One region of the Afipia sp. GW821-FHT14H12 genome, then DNA from elsewhere that is predicted to be linked to it. Evidence: predicted binding sites of a transcription regulator. Region 1 holds the regulator's gene; the other holds the start of a gene.

Region 1 (7,161 bases):
GCGCAACATTCCGGTGATCGCGTTTTCCACCGACGCCAGCGTTGCCGGGCAGGGCGTCTATCTGTTGAGCTTCCTGCCGGAATCCGACGTCAACCGCATCACCGATTATTCCACCAGCACCGGCAAGCGCTCCTTCGCGGCGCTGTTGCCGGAGAATGCCTACGGCAACGTTGTCGAGGCCGCGTTCAAGCAGGCGGTGGCGCGCAAGGGCGCGCGCATGATCGCTTTTGAAAAGTACACGAGCGATCCGAATCAGGTGCAGACCGCCGTACGCAACGTCGCGCAGGCGCTGGGCGGCGCAGACGCGCTGCTGCTCGCCGATGACGGCGACGTGCTGGTCCAACTGTCATCGCAACTTGCCGGTGCGGGTGCGGATCTCAAGCGCGTGCAACTGCTCGGCACCGGGCTGTGGGACAACCCGAAAGTATTCGCCGATCAGCATCTGCAGGGCGGCTATTACGCGGCTCCCGATCCGTCCGGCTATCGCGCCTTCGCCAAGCGCTATCGCGGCAAATACGGGCAGGACCCGGTGCGCACCGCGACGCTGGCCTATGATGCGGTGGCGCTGGTGGCGGCGCTGTCGCGCGTGAATTCCGGCGGCGGGCCGCGCTTCTCGGCCGAAGTGCTCACGAATGTGTCGGGATTCACCGGCATCGACGGGCTGTTTCGCTTTCGTCCCAATGGCACCAACGAGCGCGGTCTCGCCGTGCTGCGCGTGGCGGCGAGCGGTGGACAGATTGCGTCGGCCTCGCCGAAAAGTTTCGGGGCGTAATTTTTCGGATTACGCCGCGAGGTCGGCGACCACGGCATCGAGCAGAGGAAAGCCGTCCTGCGTCACGCGCAGTCGCCCGCTCTCGTCCATCACGATGGCGCCGTCTTCCTTGAGCGCGGCGATGCGGTGTGGATCGAGCGGGCGTCCGGCGAGTGCCGCATAGCGCTTCGGATCGATGCCTTCCGCAAGGCGCAGGCCCATCAGCAGAAATTCATCGGCGCGCTGTTCGCTGTCGAGCAAATCTTCGGTCGCGATGCCGTGGCCGTCTTCCTCCACGCGCGTGAGCCATGCTTCCGGCCGCTTGTCGGTTGCGGTCGCGTGACGGATGCCGCCGATATCGAGCCGCCCATGCGCGCCGGGGCCGATACCGGCATATTCCTGGCCCCGCCAGTAGACGAGATTGTGGCGGCACTCCGCGCCGGGCCGCGCGTGATTGGAAATCTCGTAAGAAGGCAGGCCATGCGCGGCGCAGACCTCCTGCGTCACGTCGTAGAGTTGGCGCGCGAGGTCCTCGTCAGGTGTTTTCAATTTGCCCGCGCGGTGCAGGCCGAAGAACGGCGTGCCTTCCTCGATGGTCAATTGATACAGCGACAGATGTTCGGCGGCTTCCGAGATTGCCACTTTAAGTTCGCGCGTCCATGCGTCCGCGCTCTGGTCTGGGCGCGCGTAGATCAGGTCGAACGAATAGCGGTCGAACGAACGGCGCGCGATGGCGACCGCATCGAGCGCCTCGCGGGCACTGTGCATGCGGCCCAGCGCTTTCAGCGAAGCGTCGTCGAGCGCCTGCACGCCAAGCGAAACGCGGTTGACGCCCGCTGCGCGATAACCCGCAAAGCGCGTCGCCTCGACGCTGGTGGGGTTGGCTTCAAGCGTGACCTCGACGCCCTTATCGACATTCCAGTGCTGTCCGATGGCATCGAGCACCGCGCCGACCGTCTGCGGTTTCATCAGCGACGGCGTACCGCCGCCGAGGAAAATCGACGTTACCGTGCGGCCGGGCGTGCGCGCCGCCGTGGTAGCGATCTCGCGCGCGAAAGCGCGCGCAAAACGCTCCTCGTCGATCGCGGTGTGGCGGACGTGGCTGTTGAAATCGCAATACGGACATTTCGACAGGCAGAACGGCCAGTGCACATAAACGCCAAAGGCATTTTGCGCGTCAGCGGGCAAGGCAGATCTCCGCAAGCTTCACGAAGGCCTTCGCGCGATGCGACAGGCCCAAGCCGAGTGGCGGCAGGCCGTGCTTCTCGATGCTTGTCATCTCGCCGAAGGTACGCCCATGGCCGTCCGGGAGGAAGGCTGGATCGTAGCCGAAACCGGCGTCGCCGCGCGGCGGCCAGACCATCGCGCCGTTGACGCGCTCCTCGACTTCCTCGAGATGCCCGTCAGGCCACGCCACGCACAGCGCGGAGACGAAATGCGCCTTGCGCTGCGCCGGGGCGGTCGCGCCGCGCTCCTGCAACAGCCGCTCGATCTGCGCCATCGCCGCCATGAAATCCTTCGATGGTCCCGCCCAGCGCGCCGAATAGATTCCCGGCTGGCTGTCGAGCGCATCGACGCACAGGCCGGAATCGTCGGCAAAGGCTGGCAGGCCGGTTGCGTTCGCCGCAGCTTCCGCCTTGATGCGCGCATTGGCGGCAAACGTGGTGCCGGTTTCTTCCGGCTCGGGCAGATTCAATTCGCCTGCCGATACGGCCTCGATGCCGTAAGGCGCGAGCAGTTCGCGCATCTCGGCGAGCTTGCCGGAATTGTGGGTGGCGATGACGAGGCGGCCGGTGATGTGGCGGTGATTGGGCATTACGCCATCGCGATCTTCTGCAATTCCACGAGACGGCCGACGCCGCTTTGCGCCAGCGCCATCAGTTTGAGGAATTCATCCTGCGAGAACGGCGTGCGCTCCGCAGTGCCCTGCACCTCGACGAGGCGGCCGTCACCGGTCATGACGAAATTCGCGTCCGTCTCGGCTTCCGAATCCTCGGCATAGTCAAGGTCGAGCACCGGGGTGCCGTTGTGAATGCCGCACGAGATCGCGGCGACGTTGTCACGCAGCACATTGTCGTTCTTGAGCATGTTGCGCGCCTTCATCCATTGCAGGCAGTCGGCGAGCGCGACCCATGCGCCGGTGATGGACGCGGTGCGGGTGCCGCCATCGGCCTGGATCACGTCGCAGTCGACGGTGATCTGGCGTTCGCCAAGGGCGACGAGATCGACGGTGGTGCGCAGCGAGCGGCCGATCAGGCGCTGGATTTCCACGGTGCGCCCGCTCTGCTTGCCGGCCGAAGCCTCGCGGCGGACCCGGTCATGGGTGGCGCGCGGCAGCATGCCGTATTCGGCGGTGACCCAGCCTCGGCCCTGGCCCTTGAGCCATGGCGGCAGCCGCTCCTCCAGCGTCGCGGTGACGAGCACATGGGTGTCGCCGAATTTCACCATGCAGGAACCTTCGGCGTATTTTACCACGCCGCGCTCGAGTGAGACGGGGCGCAGTTCGTCGGGCGCGCGGCCGCTGGGACGCATGTTTTTCTCCAAAAGCAGGAAATGATCTTGTGAATGATCTTAAGAACGATCTTGGGCTGCTTTTAGGGGCGCCCGCCGCGCGCGGCAAGGCCGAACAGGCGGTGCAAGGGGGGGTGCAAGGTGCTTGTCAGCCGCGCGCGGCGGGAACACATTAAGCCTTGAACTGATAAGTTCTTGGATTGATGTCTCCACAGGAGCAAAGGTTGTCTCACCACGATCCGAAAGGCTCGCTGATTACCCCGAGCGCGGCGCTGTCCCAGCTCAACGAGCGTTCCCGCGATATTTTTCGGCAAATTGTCGAGAATTATCTCGCCACCGGCGAGCCGGTCGGTTCGCGCAACATCTCGCGAATGATCTCGGTCCCGCTGTCGCCTGCTTCCGTGCGCAACGTGATGGCGGACCTCGAACATCTCGGCCTGATTTACGCGCCGCATACGTCCGCAGGACGGCTGCCGACCGAGCTTGGGTTACGCTTTTTCGTCGATGCGCTGATGCAGGTCGGCGACCTGACCGAGGACGAGCGGCAATCGATCCAGGCGCAGTTGGCCGCCATCGGCAAGCAGCAATCGATCGAAGCCACGCTGAGCGATGCGATGACGCGCCTGTCGGGCCTCACGCGCGCCGCCGCCGTGGTGCTGACGGGCAAATCGAACACGCGGCTCAAACATATCGAGTTCGTGCGGCTGGAGCCCGAGCAGGCGCTCGTCGTGCTGGTCGCCGAAGACGGCCAGATCGAAAACCGTATTCTCGCGTTGCCGCCGGGCGTGCCGTCCTCGGCGCTGGTGGAAGCCTCGAACTTCCTCAACGCCCGCATCCGTGGCCGCACATTGAGCGAGGCGCGCGCCGATCTGGAAGCGGCATTGGCGCAGAGCCGCAACGAGCTAGATCAGCTCACGCAGAAGATCATTTCCGCCGGCGTCGCATCATGGTCGGGCGGCTCAAACGACGAGCGCCGTTTGATCGTGCGCGGCCATGCCAATCTGCTCGAAGACCTTCACGCCATGGAGGATCTGGAGCGGGTACGGCTGTTGTTCGACGACCTGGAGACCAAGAAGGGCGTCGCCGACCTGCTCGGCCTTGCGGAACGCGGCGACGGCGTGCGGATTTTCATCGGCTCGGAAAACAAGCTGTTTTCGCTGTCGGGCTCCTCGACCATCACCGCGCCCTATCGCGACAGTTCCGGCCGCATCGTCGGCGTGCTCGGCGTGATCGGCCCGACGCGGCTGAACTACGCGCGCGTCATCCCGATGGTGGATTATGCGGCGCGCATCGTCAGCCAGATGCTCGGCAAATAGGTATTTTGGGCGGGCGTCCGCGCTTGATTTTTGGCGGCCAAACGACGATATGCCAGCCGTACACCCTTAATCAGACAGTGGAAGCGTGATGACCGATAACGACGGCCGGAAGGAATTTTCTGAAGCGGCGGAGAACGCGGGCAGCAAGCCCGGCGAACCGCGCGTCTCCAAGCCGTACATCATGCCCGACGACCCGGAGGAGACGCCCTCCGAGGCGCTCGTCAAGGAAGCCGCTGAAGCCAAGGACAAGATGCTCCGCACGCTGGCGGAGATGGAGAATCTGCGCAAGCGCACCCAGCGCGAGGTCGCGGACGCGCGCGCCTACGGCATCGCCGGTTTCGCGCGCGATATTCTGGAAATCGCCGACAATCTGCAGCGCGCGCTCGACGCGGTGCCTGCGGAAGCGCGTGCCACGGCGGATGCAGGCCTTACGGCGCTGATCGAAGGCGTCGAGTTGACCGAGCGCTCGCTGCATCGTTCGCTCGAGAAGAACGGCGTCAAGAAGTTCGATCCGATGGGCGAGAAGTTCGATCCGAATGTGCATCAGGCGATGTACGAGGTTCCGGATAATTCGGTTGCGCCCGGCACCGTCGTGCAGGTGATCCAGACCGGCTACATGATCGGCGACCGGATGCTCCGTCCGGCACTGGTCGGGGTCTCTAAGGCCGAGCCCAAACCCGCCAACTGATCGAAGCGTTCCGACTCTTACTTTGCGCTGATGCCGTCGCGGACGGTGCGGAAGCGCGTGAACGCCTCCGACCACTCGGACTGCGGGGCGCTGGCGACAATGCGCAGAGTCGCGGAGCCTGAGCCGAAGCGCAGCCACTGCACCACCCGCACCGGCGTGTTATTCTTGCCGGTGACCCCTTCGATGCGAGTCTCGAAGCCGGGGCTGCCGTCGATCCGCAGCGGCTCGTTGTTGGTCATCTTGACGTCGCGCAGGCCCGCGATGTTGGCGGCGAGATCGCGCGCGAAGCGGCCGCGATCTTCCACCTGAGTGGGTCCACCCTGCATGATGCCGACCATAATGTAGGCGGAGCTGTCGAGCTTGGCATCGTCGCCGCCATCGCTGAGCAGCACCGCCGAGCGCGGTGCGATGGTGCGCACATGCTTGAAGCCCGCGAGATCGCCGAGCTTGAAGTTGAGCTGGGACAGTTGCTCCTCGACCGGAATTTCGGCGCGCGTCACCGTGCTCGCGAGCATCTTGCGGATATTGGCCTCGGAATAGGCGTCGCCCGCGTCGCCGCGCACCTGCACGATGACGTAGCCGGTGAATTTGTTGCCTGGCAGCAGCAGCGTGTAGTTCGACACCTCGGTGTCGCCGTCCTTGCCGGTTTCAGTCAGCAGATAACCCTGCCGCGCGGTGGTGGAGAAGGCTTGCGGCTTTGGTGAGCCCGCCGGCGTGGAGTTGTTCTTCAGCGCGGTCTCGACGGCCGTGAACGCGGCCTCCGGGATTTCCGATAGGCCGACCCGCACCTTCTGGTCGGAGCTGATGAAGCCGGAAAACTGGGTCGAGGCCGCAAGTCCCTCCAGCGGCACGAGGCCGACGCGGACTCCCGCCGGGAAAACGGCTTCGGCGGCGCGCGCGGGGAGGGCCAGAACGAGGAGAGCAGGGAGCGCCAGCACCGCCCGGCGGAGGGTCATGGAAAGGGTCATCATCGCTAAGCTCCCTGACGCGCGATTGAGGCGGATCGATGGATGGGGGGTTCGATAGCAGCTTCCAGGATGCGCCGACAGGCCCGGCGCGCCGTTCCCGGAATGGCCTCTCCGGGATGTTAACCGGTGAAAACAAATGCCGCCGAATAACGGCTTTCACCCCCTTCGGTCCTTGCGGCCCCTACCGCCCCTCCTATATGAGGCGGAGCGTCGCAGAGCGGCGCGCTTGGATTCTCAGGGGGTTGGGTGCGGTGCGCCGTCAGGGCCCGGCCAATCCGCCGCAAAAGAAGGATAGAGGGACAATGGGAAAGGTCATTGGGATCGATCTCGGCACCACCAATTCGTGCGTTGCCGTCATGGATGGCAAATCGCCGAAAGTTATCGAGAACGCGGAAGGCATGCGGACGACCCCGTCCATCGTCGCCTTCACCAATGACGGCGAGCGCCTCGTCGGTCAGCCGGCCAAGCGCCAGGCCGTCACCAATCCGGAAAATACGATTTTCGCCGTGAAGCGCCTGATCGGCCGCCGCTACGACGATCCGACCGTCGAAAAGGACAAGAAGCTCGTCCCCTACAAGATCATGAAGGCATCGAACGGCGACGCCTGGGTCGAGGCTTCGGGCCAGACCTACTCGCCTTCGCAGGTTTCCGCTTTCATCCTTCAGAAGATGAAAGAGACCGCTGAAGCCCATCTCGGCCAGAAGGTCGATCAGGCGGTCATCACTGTTCCCGCATATTTCAACGATGCCCAGCGTCAGGCCACCAAGGACGCCGGCAAGATCGCCGGCCTCGAAGTGCTGCGCATCATCAACGAGCCGACCGCTGCAGCGCTCGCCTACGGCCTCGACAAGTCGAAGCAGGGCACCATCGCGGTGTACGACCTCGGCGGCGGCACGTTCGACGTGTCGATCCTTGAGATCGGCGACG
Region 2 (7,161 bases), 640 kb from region 1:
GGCGTTGTTACGACGCCTCGATTCCGAATTCGTCTATGCCGAAGTGATGGCGCAGATCGCACTGTTTCGCGAACTGTTCGGCACACCGCCCGCCTATCTCGACGGTCATCAGCACGTTCAGTTGTTTCCGGGAATCCGCGAGGGATTCATCCGTGCCGCGCGTGACGCGGCACCGGAGGCATGGGCGCGGCAATGCGGGCGGACGCACACATCCATGCAACTCGGCAATCCCAAGGCGATGCTGCTCGATGCGTTGAGCGCGACCTTCCGCAGACGTTGCGCCGCGAGCGGTCTTCGCACCAATCCCGCCTTTGCCGGCGCGTACGATTTCCGCACCCTGCCCGACTTCGGCAACCTGATGCGAGGCTTCCTCAGCACCCTCCCCGATGGCGGCCTTGTGATGTGTCATCCCGGTTTCGTCGACGAGACCTTGCGGGCGCTCGATCCCCTCACCAACCAGCGCGAGCGCGAACATGCCTATCTCGCCAGCGACGATTTCCCGCGTCTGCTCGATGAACTTGGCATTTCGCTGGCGAAAGCATAAGGGCAGTTTGCCGCAGGGCAGCGCGCCACCTTGGCGAAATTTAATCTCCGCTCCCGCTTACGCCGATCCAAAACCCGCCTAGATCGTTCCTAGAATCACTCGCCCAACGAGGAGAGGACGAAGATGACCCCGCAAGAGCGCCAGTTGATCGACGATCTGTTCGGCCGGCTTGAAAGGCTCGAGACCGCCCCACGCGATGCCGAGGCGGAATCCGCGATCATGGCCGGTTTGCGGCGCGCGCCGAATGCAGTCTATGCGCTGGTGCAGACGGCGCTGTTACAGGATGAAGCGCTCAAGCATGCCGCAGAGCGGATCAAGCAGCTTGAGGCAGGCGAAACTCCTCAAAATCAGGGCAGCTTTCTGGATTCGCTGCGTGGCTCGCTGTTCGGCGAGAACACGAATATGACCGCCTCGCGCGGTTCGGTGCCGAACGTGCCACCCTCCAATCCGAACACGCGGCCGGTGTGGAACAGTGGTCAGGTGCTTGGCCAGACCGATGGCACTGTCGATCCGCGTGGCGCACCGGGCGGGTATGCCCAGCCGGGCTATGGCGCACAGCAAGGCGGCGGTTCGTCGTTTCTCGGCACGGCGGCTGCGGCGGCAGCCGGTATGATCGGCGGCTCGATCCTGATGAACAGCTTGCGTGGCCTTGGCGGACTCGGCGGCGGACAGCAGCAGAGCTTCGGCGGCAGCTCCGCGAGTCCGTGGGGCGGCGGCGGCAATAACAATGACTCCCTCGCGCGCGACGCCGGCATCAACGACATCGGCAAAAGTAACAGTGGTGGGATCGAGGATCGCCGCCAGAGTTTTGCCGACCAAGCGCAGGATGCCCAGCAGGACCGCGATGACGATCAGGATCAGGACCAAGATCAGGACGATGATGACGGCGATTTCGACGACGGCGACTTCGGTTCCGACGACAGCGATTTCGCGTAACTCTTAAGCGTCACGTACCCCCAAATAAAAACGGCCGCTGCGACAGCGGCCGTTTTCAATTTATGAGCGAAATCGATCAGAGCACGACGACGCGCGTGCCGACCTTGACGCGGCCGTAGAGATCGATGACATCCTCGTTGCGCATGCGGATGCAGCCCGATGAGACGTTGGTGCCGATCGTCCACGGCTCGTTGGAGCCATGGATACGATACAGCGAAGAGCCGAGATACATCGCGCGGGCGCCGAGCGGGTTTTCCGGCCCGCCTTCCATGTGGCGCGGCAGATCGGGACGGCGCTTGAGCATTTCCGCAGGCGGCGTCCAATCCGGCCACTCGCGCTTGGCGGAGATCGTCTTCACGCCGGACCACATGAAGCCCGGCTTGCCGACGCCAACGCCGTAACGCAGCGCCCGGCCGTTGTCCTGCACCAGATAGAGAAACTTGTTCGGCGTATCGATCACGAGCGTGCCGGGTGCTTCCTTGCCGTTGTAGTCGACCACCTGCTTTTCATAGCGCGGATCGAAGCCGGGCTGCGCCGCCTCCACCGCACGTTCCTGCTGATAGCCGCGCTGGCGCGGGTCGTACTGATCTTCGGGCATCTGCCGGTACACAGGCGCGGCCTGCTCGCCGCCACCGAACAGAAACTGGATGAAGCCGCCACCCATATTGTTGGCAGGCTGCTGGTATGCGACACGCTGCGGCTGCGGCTGCGGAGCGTAGCCGGCCTGCGACGTATAGTAGACTTGGGAATCGGCATTCTGGGCGAACGCGGGATAGCTCATGCCGATCAGGCATGCGCCGGCAACGAGCGCGAGGCGGATTTTTGCGGACATGGACGTACTCTGTACTGTTCGTCACGGATCATGCGGGCGACACGACGCCGCGCGTTCCGATGTAACGGCGCAATCGCGGAAGTTTTGGTAAACGAAAGCTGCGTTTCGATTCACCACATTGCGCGGCCACCCGCGTTCCTTCCAACAGCGTTTATTTTTAATGAAAGACGCGGCACCATGGTTAATTGCCGTTGAGCATGTTCAGAATATTTTCCGAGGCACAAAGATACCCATGAACCGGGCGTTAAATAGCGGCCCGCTACACACTTGCGCATTGAGGTTGGGGAAGAATTCCAATGACTGCTCAGCGTAAGCGTTTCCGCATCGAAGAATTGCAGTTCGGCGCCATGCCGGAATTGAACGAAGCAGGGTCCGATCAGATGCATGAGCGCATCATGACGGAGCTGCGTGTTATCCGCGAACAAATGGGCCGGATCACCTTGGGCTCCCGCGCCAAGACCGAAGACACCACCAACTTCGCGCAGGAAGAAGCCAACGCCAAGGCAGCGCTCGAATCCTATCGCGCGCAGATCGCCCAGTGCGAGAAGCTGAAGGTCGAACTCGACCTCATTCACGAGGCGATCAACCGCACCAAGGAAGAAATCGCCGTGCTGCACGGCACGAGCTTCAGCGGCGACGAGATGTCCAAGGTCACGGGCGAACTCGGCGCCATCGTCGGCGGCACCGAAGAAGCCACCGATCAGATCCTTGCGGCGGCGGAAGCCATCGACCAGGCGGCCTCCGCGCTCGCCAAGGGCACTTCGGCCGATCAGCAGGAGCGCATGGTCGCCGACATCTCCGAGCGCGTCATTAGCATCTTCGAGGCCTGCAACTTCCAGGACCTCACCGGCCAGCGCATCAGCAAGGTGATGAACACGATGAAATTCATCGAGCATCACATCAACGTCATGATGGAGATCTGGGGTGGCGTCGATGCCATCAAGGCGCATGCACCGGCCATTCTCGACACCCGCGAAGGCGATGCCAAGTTGCTCAACGGGCCGAAGCTCGACGGCGACGAGGGCCACGCCTCGCAGAACGATATCGACGCGCTGTTCAACTAAAAAGCCGCCAACCCATTCTCAACGCCCCCGCTTCGCGGGGGCGTTTTTGTTTTGCCTCACACCCGCCGCAACATGGAAAAGCAAAGCAGCGCCAGCGCAATCGTCCCGATCATGATGTCGAGCGCCGCCTGATCCGACCAGCGGTCGATCACGAAGGCCAGAATGAACGGCGCAAGCGCCTGCATGATCTGGCCCGGCCGTGAAATTCGCCCGACCACGCGGCCATATCCCATCGGACCGAATGTCGCGAGCGGCAATGCTCCGCGCGCGATCGTCATCACGCCGTTTGCCGCGCCAAACAAAATCGCGAAAATCATGGCATGCAACGTCTCGATGCCGGCAAACGACAGGATCGCGAAAGCGACCGCCATGGTGCCCATCGAGATGCGCGCCACCCAGACCGGATGCAGCCGCCCCTTGCTGGCGAAATCCGCAAAGCGCGTCACGATCTGGGCGGGGCCGAACATCGCGCCGATCGTGACGGCAAGCCCGGGATCGATTCCGCCACGCTGCAGAATCGGCAAAAGGTGTGTCGTTGTGCCTGACAGCGCGAAGGCATGGCCCGCGAAACCCGCCGCCATCAGAATGAAAGGCCAGCCGTGCGGCTGGACAAATCGCTTCTTCGCAACCGGCTCATCGGCCGCCACGGCCGGTGCCGTCACCTGTGCCTTACGCCTCGGAAGCACAAACCAGTGCAGCGGCGCGATCAGGAATGCGAGCACCCCGGCCCAGGTGAAGAACACGCTCTCCCAGCCGAAATGTTCGATCAGGAAATGCATCAGCGGCCAGCCGACGGTGGAGGCCAACCCGCCGGAAAAGGTCACGACCGTGATCGGCCCGCGAGAGGCCATGCCATAGATTCGCGTGAGCGTGGTGAAGGCGGGATCGTAAAGGCAGGATGCGATGGCGATCCCGATCAGGATCCAGGCCAGCAGGTAGATCGGGTAATTGGGCGCCAGCGGCAGCAGCAGCAATCCGGCGGCTCCGATCAGCGCGCCGGCGGACATCACCAGATTACCGCCGCGCTTGTCGATCAGGCCGCAGGCATAGGGCGCGCACAGGCCGGATGTGCCGAGCGCGACGGAAAACCCGGACAGTGCCAGCGGCAGCGACCAGCCGTGGGCATCCGCGATATAGGTCATGGTGAGAGCGGGGGGATAGAACAGCGCGCCCCAGCCCAGAATCTGGGTAACGCACAGCACCGCCACCGCGCGATGAGGCCCTGCGATCAGCGCGGCCGGTCCGGCAAAAGGGTTCATATCACCGGCATTAATGTCAGGATTCGCGGATTAAAGAAGAGCAGCCCGCGCAGCTTTTCTATGCGCGCGGCGCGCAGCGCACATAGACCATGGTGCCGTATCGCGTCGCAGCATCCGGATCGATGAAGCGCGTGGTCAGCACACGGCCATCGAAGGAGACAATCTCGCGATCCTGCGGACCACCTGGCGGGCCTGCGGGCCCAATGTAGTTCTTGCCGCTCCGGCTGCCCTTGACCCGCAGCTCCTGCGGGGTCGCCTCGTCGGCCAGATGCATGATGACGCCTCCGGTCGGCCCCTTGCCGATCACGTAAGGCTGCTTGCACTGTCCGCGCGCCGCATTCTCGGTACGTACACGGTCTTCCGGCTTGTGATAGGCGGCAAGGCCCCAGCGGCCAACCAGCTCATCGGCACGGATGGTGGCGGGAATCTCCGGCTCCACTGCCGGCTCCTGGGCGACCGGCGTATTGTTGCCATTGAGGTTGAAAGTGCTGCAACCGCCGATACCAGCGGCAAGAAGCGAAATCATCGCTAATTTCGAAGCGGTGCGCAGACTGACCATAGATTCTCCTCGACAGACTTCATGAACCACGTTTGCCAGCCTGGCAAGCGGCGGCGTTCTCTCAAAGCCTGTTGTTCGAACGCGGATGATGGCCTTCGAGCATCATATAATGACCTCACCAAGGTCTTAAGCCAGCGGCGTTTGCTTGACAGGAAAAGCGCCAGCCCATATTTCCCCACGGCAACACCGTTAGCACTCCCAAAATGGGACTGCCAGTCTCGTTCAAGGGCGGCCTGTCCGCTCCGATCAATCCCCAAACTGAAACCAACGCGAAGGACCATCACCATGGCCAAGACCACGTTCCGTCCGCTGCACGACCGCGTCGTCGTCAAGCGCATCGACGCCGAAGCGAAGACCAAGGGCGGCATCATCATTCCCGACAACGCCAAGGAAAAGCCCTCCGAAGGTCAGGTAGTCGCTGTCGGTCCGGGCGGACGCGACGAGAGCGGCAAGCTGATCCCGATGGACCTCAAGGTCGGCAACCGCGTGCTGTTCGGCAAGTGGTCCGGCACCGAAGTCAAGCTCGATGGCGAAGACCTCCTGATTATGAAGGAATCCGACATCCTGGGCGTGCTGGGCTGAAGCAGCCTCTCCCGACATCATTCAAGACATCTCAATTCGGAGTAATTTCTCATGGCTGCCAAGGACGTAAAATTCTCGGGCGACGCGCGCGAACGCATGCTGCGCGGCGTCGACATTCTCGCCAACGCGGTGAAGGTCACGCTCGGTCCCAAGGGCCGCAACGTCGTGATCGACAAAAGCTTCGGCGCACCCCGCATCACCAAGGATGGCGTGACTGTCGCCAAGGAAATCGAACTCGAGGACAAGTTCGAGAACATGGGCGCACAGATGCTGCGCGAAGTCGCCTCCAAGACCAATGACCTCGCCGGCGACGGCACCACCACCGCCACCGTGCTTGCCCAGGCGATCGTGCGCGAAGGCGCGAAGTCGGTTGCCGCCGGCATGAACCCGATGGACCTCAAGCGCGGCATCGACATCGCCGTCGCCGCCGTCATCAAGGACATCGAGAAGCGCGCCAAGCCGGTCGCTTCGTCCTCCGAAGTCGCCCAGGTCGGCACCATTTCGGCCAACGGCGATTCCACCATCGGCTCGATGATCGCCAAGGCGATGCAGAAGGTCGGCAATGAGGGCGTCATCACCGTCGAGGAAGCGAAGTCCCTCGACACCGAAGTCGATATCGTCGAAGGCATGAAATTCGATCGCGGCTATCTCTCGCCCTACTTCGTCACCAATGCCGAGAAGATGACCGCCGAGCTCGATGACGCCTACATCCTGCTGCACGAGAAGAAGCTCACCGGCCTGCAGGCGATGTTGCCGGTGCTGGAAGCCGTGGTGCAGTCGGGCAAGCCGCTCCTGATCGTCGCCGAGGACATTGAGGGAGAGGCACTCGCCACCCTCGTCGTCAACCGCCTGCGCGGCGGCCTGAAGGTCGCGGCCGTCAAGGCGCCGGGCTTCGGCGATCGCCGCAAGGCGATGCTCGAGGACATCGCGATCCTCACCGGCGGCCAGCTCATTTCCGAAGATCTCGGCATGAAGCTTGAGAACGTCACGCTCAAGCAGCTCGGCCGCGCCAAGAAGGCGGTGATCGACAAGGAGAACACCACCATCGTCGGCGGTGCGGGCAAGAAGGCGGACATCGAGGCCCGCGTCAACCAGATCAAGGCGCAGATCGAGGAGACCACCTCGGACTACGACCGCGAGAAGCTGCAGGAGCGTCTTGCCAAGCTCGCGGGCGGCGTCGCGGTGATCCGCGTCGGCGGCGCGACCGAGATCGAGGTCAAGGAGAAGAAGGATCGCGTTGAGGACGCACTCAACGCAACCCGCGCGGCCGTTCAGGAAGGCATCGTGCCGGGCGGCGGCACCGCGCTGCTGCGCGCCAAGAAGGCGGTCGGCCGCATCAACAATGACAACTCCGATGTTCAGGCCGGCATCAATATCGTGCTGAA

The links. The regulator HrcA, encoded in region 1, represses chaperone genes, less so after heat shock. The targets are predictions, from matches to a motif close to GTTAGCACTCNCNNNNNGNGAGTGCTAAC.
Region 2: the regulator HrcA is predicted to act here: its motif matches at 5,383-5,411, upstream of AC1RNA_RS01005 (co-chaperone GroES).

What each region holds. Positions count from the first base shown of each region.
Region 1 covers NZ_JBXAOZ010000001.1:831,417-838,577, reverse strand. The annotation lists gene AC1RNA_RS04150 (penicillin-binding protein activator) at 1-772, shown strand, start outside; gene hemW (radical SAM family heme chaperone HemW) at 782-1,939, opposite strand; gene rdgB (RdgB/HAM1 family non-canonical purine NTP pyrophosphatase) at 1,929-2,567, opposite strand; gene rph (ribonuclease PH) at 2,567-3,283, opposite strand; gene hrcA (heat-inducible transcriptional repressor HrcA) at 3,487-4,578, shown strand; gene grpE (nucleotide exchange factor GrpE) at 4,667-5,266, shown strand; gene AC1RNA_RS04120 (hypothetical protein) at 5,284-6,237, opposite strand; gene dnaK (molecular chaperone DnaK) at 6,537-7,161, shown strand, end outside.
Region 2 covers NZ_JBXAOZ010000001.1:192,925-200,085, forward strand. The annotation lists gene AC1RNA_RS00975 (ChbG/HpnK family deacetylase) at 1-544, shown strand, start outside; gene AC1RNA_RS00980 (DUF2076 domain-containing protein) at 668-1,480, shown strand; gene AC1RNA_RS00985 (L,D-transpeptidase) at 1,557-2,312, opposite strand; gene AC1RNA_RS00990 (protein phosphatase CheZ) at 2,609-3,376, shown strand; gene AC1RNA_RS00995 (MFS transporter) at 3,433-4,635, opposite strand; gene AC1RNA_RS01000 (hypothetical protein) at 4,694-5,194, opposite strand; gene AC1RNA_RS01005 (co-chaperone GroES) at 5,480-5,776, shown strand; gene groL (chaperonin GroEL) at 5,828-7,161, shown strand, end outside.